uncultured Dysgonomonas sp.: one gene and its partner. The protein of the gene in region 1 binds, or shares a complex with, the protein of each later gene. Links are inferred from orthologs where the notes say so. Each region holds a gene or a part of one and is shown on either strand. Other genes may lie near its edges.

Evidence for each region.
Region 2: the proteins of prmC (region 1) and prfA are in contact, whole or in part, in a crystal structure (PDB 2B3T), measured with the Escherichia coli proteins. The link is inferred for uncultured Dysgonomonas sp. from one-to-one orthologs.

What each region holds. Positions count from the first base shown.
Region 1 is NZ_LT599032.1:2,013,682-2,016,760, forward strand. What follows is about bases 80-3,079. They hold prmC (peptide chain release factor N(5)-glutamine methyltransferase), read right to left. Parts: upstream 2,006-3,079; coding sequence 1,154-2,005; downstream 80-1,153. Other genes in these bases: QZL88_RS08535 (phosphoribosyltransferase family protein), read right to left, coding at 80-682; QZL88_RS08540 (regulatory protein RecX), read right to left, coding at 663-1,148; hflX (GTPase HflX), read right to left, coding at 1,986-3,079. In the rest of the region: more of QZL88_RS08535, read right to left, coding at 1-79. UniProt on the Escherichia coli protein: Methylates the class 1 translation termination release factors RF1/PrfA and RF2/PrfB on the glutamine residue of the universally conserved GGQ motif, i.e. on 'Gln-235' in RF1 and on 'Gln-252' in RF2.
Region 2 is NZ_LT599032.1:4,292,500-4,295,558, forward strand. The notes cover bases 67-3,046. They hold prfA (peptide chain release factor 1), read right to left. Parts: upstream 2,110-3,046; coding sequence 1,024-2,109; downstream 67-1,023. Other genes in these bases: pyrF (orotidine-5'-phosphate decarboxylase), read right to left, coding at 203-1,027; uvrA (excinuclease ABC subunit UvrA), read right to left, coding at 2,674-3,046. Outside these bases: QZL88_RS17660 (YegP family protein), read right to left, coding at 1-20; more of uvrA, read right to left, coding at 3,047-3,059. UniProt on the Escherichia coli protein: Peptide chain release factor 1 directs the termination of translation in response to the peptide chain termination codons UAG and UAA.

The DNA of each region.
Region 1 (3,079 bases):
CTGTTCCCACAGTATAAATACTGATCCTGCAATCTTTGCATTTCAGTATTTCTCTCGCACACGATTCGAGGGTAGAACCTGTGGTAATTACATCATCGACCAGCAAAATATGTTTTCCCTCAAAATTATCAGTATCAGACAAACTGAAGATATCTTCTACATTCTTCCATCTGTCGAAGCGGGCATTCTTTGTCTGAGACTTATTATTTACTTTCCGTATAAGTGTTTTGTCATCTATGGGGATACCTGTTATATCCGATATGCCTTTACAAATCTCCAGAGACTGATTGTATCCTCTTTCTTTCTGGCGTTTAGGATGCAGGGGAACGGGAACCAGATAGTCTATATCTGCAATGAAAGTACTGTCTTTGATATTCTCTCCGCACAACGCTCCTATAAAACGCCCTATTTCCGGATTACGTTTATATTTCAGTTCGTGAATTATACTTTGAATGCTTCCTCCTTTGACAAAGTAAGCGAACGCCGCTATTTGCCGGAATGGCATCCGTCCCGCAAAGAATTGCTCAAGACGGTTATCAGGCTGTAAATGAAAATTTGTTTTGGGCAATAATAGTAAACAATCGGTACAGATATGCTCTTCGCCTTCGCTTAATCTTTGATTACAGACTACACAAAGGTCAGGGAAAAAGAGATTAAGGAAATCACGAAATAAATTCCTCATAATCACCTCCGAGCAATTTATTCACACATCTGATTGCCAAATCCATAGAGAATCCACGTCCAAGAGCAAAACGGATTAGTTTTGTCTTTCGTTCATATTCTGTCTTTGCTTTTATCAATTTAGCTTTTATAGCCAGGATATGCATCAGCTGTTTCTCGAATTCATCGCCGGACAGGTCTTCCAGTATCGGATTGTAAACCGATTCGGGGATATTCCGTTTTCTTAGTTCATAAACGATTTTCGTCTTTCCCCATTTATTGAATTTCAACTTATCATTAATAAAACTCCCTGCAAAACGGGTATCATCAAGATAGCGTTCCTTCTTCAGGCGGTCAAGTATCCGTTTAACGGCTTCGTCCGGTAATTCCCATGCCACAAGCTTCTTACGCACATCGAGCTCGCATCGTTCTGCTTTGGAACAATAAGCTGCTACACGATTGAGGGCTTGAGGTTCGGAAAGTTTCATTCGGTTTATTGTTTTAGTTTAGCTCTTATCATCCGGTCTTTCTTACTTAAATCCTGAGACAAAGCAACGTCTGTAAAGCCCTTTGTTTCAAGTATTTTTACAGTCTCTGCACCTTTTGCCTGATTAATCTCAAAATAAAGCCTTCCGGCCGGAGTTAATAAATTCAGCGCTATATCTGCTATCCGCTTATAGAACAGGAGCGCATTATTGTCGGGTACAAAGAGAGCCGTATGAGGTTCATATTCCAGTACATTCTGTTCCATTTGCTCCTTTTCACTTTCCAACACGTATGGCGGATTGCTGACAATAATATCATACTTCTTATCGGTGGGATAATCTCCCAGCACATCTACCCTGCCAAACGAAATATCTGTTGAGTTTGCTTTTGAATTAAGTACAGCCACATCCAATGCTTTATACGAAATATCCCATGCCGAAACCAAAGCCCTGTCCATATTTTTCGCCAAGGCAACGGCAATAGCTCCACTACCTGTACCGATATCCAACAGGCTCAACCCTGATTTTTTATTTTCAGAGAGAATAAGCTCTACAAGCTCCTCTGTTTCAGGACGGGGAATAAGTACATTCCGATTAACAAAAAACGGTAACCCATAGAATTCCGTTTCTTCTATAATATATTGTATCGGTTCATATTGCTTCAGACGGTTCAGGATAACATCTATCTGGTCGTGTAATTCAGGTGTAAAAACAGGCGGATCGACACATACTTGCAGATAAGGCTTCTTTGTAATATACTCTATTATAATACGCGTAAATCCCGAAATTTCACTTTCGGGATAATACGCTTCCAATGATTCTTTTATGTGCGAAACTACCTTACGCATCGTTAGCTTCATCGTCATACTTCTGAAAAAGAAAATCATTATACGGATAGCGCTCTATATGAATAGCTTTTACCCGTTCGTAAACTTTCTTTTTCAATTCATCAATATTGATCTTTTGTTTTGCCGAGATAAAGATGCAATCATCGTGCAACTTGTGCATCCACGATTTCTCCAGTTCCTCCAGAGATATATTCTCTTTTGTGGCAGGCGTCAGATCATCCTCATCTTTTGGCGTGTAGGTAAAAGCATCTACCTTATTAAATACCAGAATAGTAGGTTTCTCTTCCTTGTCTATCTCCAAAAGCGTTTTATTCACCACCTCAATCTGTTCTTCAAAGTTTGGATGGGAAATATCCACTACATGAACCAGCAAATCCGCTTCACGAACCTCGTCCAGTGTAGATTTGAAAGATTCTACCAAGTGAGTCGGCAACTTACGGATAAATCCTACCGTATCCGATAACAGAAACGGAAGATTGTCAATAATCACTTTGCGCACTGTTGTATCCAATGTGGCGAAGAGTTTATTCTCTGCAAAAACTTCAGACTTACTCAACAGGTTCATCAAGGTAGATTTACCCACATTGGTATATCCCACAAGGGCAACGCGCACCATTTTTCCTCTGTTCTTGCGCTGAGACGCCATCTGTTTGTCTATATTCTTCAACTCTTCTTTTAGCAAAGCGATCTTGTTGAGAATAATACGGCGGTCGGTTTCCAGCTGGGTTTCCCCTACCCCACGCATCATCACACCCCCGCCTCGCTGACGGTCGAGATGAGTCCACATACGGGTAAGCCGGGGCAACAGGTATTGATATTGTGCCAGTTCTACCTGAGTCTTTGCATAAGCAGTCTGCGCACGCATGGCAAAAATATCCAGGATAAGACTGGTACGGTCCAGTATCTTCACCTGTAACTCCTTTTCTATATTACGAATCTGCTTTGGAGACAGTTCATCGTCGAAGATTACGAGGTCTATTTCGTTGTCTTCCATATACTGCTTTATCTCTTGCAGCTTTCCGGTTCCCACAAACGTGACAGGATTGGAATGTTCCAGTTTCTGAGTAAAGCTTTTCACAGGTATGA
Region 2 (3,059 bases), 2.3 Mb from region 1 along the record:
TTGATTTCAAATTTACCCATTTTGTTTTGTTTTAAAAGTTTATATTTAGGATAACGCAAGTTTACAACAAAAAGTTCAGTTTTCGTATTTTTTTTACACAATATACCATCCTGCACACCTATAATCCCCAAAAACTCATTAACAAAAAAAATAAGCCTCGCAAAACATATTTGCGAGGCTTTATATTTTCAGATAAACTTTATCAGAGAATTTTCTCTAAATAACCGGCCATCTCTGCTTGTACTTTCTTAGCCTCCGCTGTTGCAGCAAAAGCAAATTCGCGTGTATTATCAGCATAGATAATCGCACGTGATGAGTTAACCAATAGTCCGCATTGCGAATTCATCCCATATTTCACTACTTCGGCCAGACTACCCCCCTGAGCACCGACTCCGGGTACTAAAAGAAAATGATCAGGCACAATCTTCCGGATATCGGCAAACATTTCACCTTGCGTAGCTCCTACCACATACATCAGTTGTTCATCGGTAGCCCACTCCTGGGATTTCTTCAATACTTTCTCAAATAAGCGTTCCCCTGCTTTATCTTCCGTTAACTGGAAGTCTGCAGAACCCTTATTAGAGGTTAGAGCCAATAGGATAACCCATTTCTTCGGATATTTCACAAATGGTTTCACACTGTCTTCTCCCATATAAGGCGCTACTGTTACGGCACTTGCTTTCAGGTGTTCGAATGCCGATACGGCATACATTTCAGATGTATTACCTATATCACCCCGCTTGGCATCTAGTATGATAAACTGATCGGGATACTTGATCCGTATATATTCTATTGTTTTCTCCAGAGCAATCATACCTTTTACTCCAAGGCTTTCATAAAAAGCAGTATTAGGTTTATAGGCCACACAATATTTGGCTGTGGCATCTATAATCGCCTTGTTAAAAGCATATATAGGATCTTCTTCTTCCAAAAGATGAGAAGGTATCTTTTTTATGTCAGTATCCAGTCCTACACACAGAAAGGATTTTTTCTTTTTAATATTTTCAAATAATTCTTGCTTTGTCATAGTTCACTCTCTTTTAATCTTTCAGTATTCTCTGCTATAATCAACTGGTCTATTATTTGTTGTATTTCACCATCCATCACACCCGACAAGTTATAGAGCGTGAGATTGATACGGTGATCGGTCACTCTTCCCTGCGGATAGTTGTAAGTCCTGATTTTGGCAGACCGGTCACCCGTAGATACCATTGTCTTGCGTTTCGATGCTATTTCGGCCTGATACTTGGACAATTCTATATCATACAGTTTTGTCCTCAACATCTGCATTGCCAATTCTCTATTTGCTAACTGGGAACGGGCCTGCTGACAGACAACAACCAATCCTGAAGGCTTATGTGTCAGCTGTACTTTTGTTTCCACTTTATTTACATTCTGACCTCCAGCCCCGCTCGATCTGGCTGTTTGCATCTCTATATCGGCCGGATTTATTTCCACGTCTACTTCCTCTGCCTCGGGTAGTACGGCAACGGTAGCAGCTGATGTATGCACTCGCCCTTGTGTCTCAGTAGCGGGTACACGCTGTACGCGATGTACGCCTGATTCGTATTTCAATATTCCGTAAACACCTTCACCTGTAACAGTGAATATTACTTCTTTATATCCGCCCGAAGTACCTTCTGTAAGGCTGGTTATTTCTGTTCTCCACCCTTTGAGTTCACAGTATTTGATATACATACGGTAAAGATCACCTGCAAAAATAGCAGCTTCGTCTCCACCTGTACCTCCACGTATTTCTACAATCGCATTTTTGCTATCTTCGGGATCGGCAGGGACTAACAGGAGTTTTATTTCCTCCTCCAGTTCCGGTAAACGTACATTAGCCGTATCGAGCTCTTCTCTGGCCATTTCCCGCAGTTCAGCATCATTTTCTGAGTCGAGGATATTTTTTGCTTCTTCTACAGTAGTCAGCAACTGTTTATACTCGTTACGGGCTATACTTATTTTCTCCAAATCACGATATTCTTTATTCAACTTGACATATCGCTTCATATCAGCAATAACTGAGGGATCGGTTATAAGCTTGCCTATTTCTTCGAAGCGCATAACCAAAGTATCAAGTTTTTCCAATAAAGATAGCTGACTCATAGTAATTTATTTCTTTTCCTTTAAATTCGGGGACAAAGGTAAAAATAAGTTGTAAGTTATGAAATTATATAATATAAGTATTTTCAACAACTCTATAATAATTAAATGTTAAGTTGGTCGTATAAAAAACAGAAAGTCCGCGAAATCACCTTCGCAGACTTCCCAACCTTAACACAAACTTTACAAAACTACACAATAGAGCTGATTGCAGCCTGATATTTGGTTCATTCGTAATTTCAGGAACCAACTCTGTGTTCGATTATATCTTTTTAAGATAAAGATAACGTGTGCCTAGATAGTAACATGTCATCAATTCTTCTTATTTTATTTCTTTTCTGACAAAAACAGATATTGGAAACTATAGGTTGGATGTGATATTCTCCCGTTCAAAGTAGTAAGTGAAGTCTATTTATTGACATGAGGAAGCCCTCATTTTTCTTTACATTTCTACCTTCAAATGTTATAGTTGCCGTTTCTCTATTATCACCCGACAAAGATAGTAAATTTTACACATTGGCAATAGATAATATCTATTTTTTTGAAAAAATTATCTTTTCTCATAAATTAACTTAACTCATCTCTTAGATATTCAGCCGTAAAGCTATTTTTCTCTTTAATGACCTCTTCCGGTTTTCCCACAGCAACAACTGTACCTCCTCCGATTCCCCCATCAGGCCCCATATCTATAATATAATCGGCACTTTTTATAATATCCTGATTATGTTCTATTACAATGATTGTATTGCCTCTGTCTACCAGTTTATTTAATACACCGAGCAATACTCTGATGTCTTCGAAATGAAGTCCTGTTGTAGGTTCATCCAATATATATATAGTATTCCCTGTATCTATTCTGGCCAGTTCGGATGCCAGTTTTATACGCTGCGATTCTCCACCCGATAATGTAGTGGAAGGCTGACCGAGTTTGAGATATCCCAGACCTACCTCTT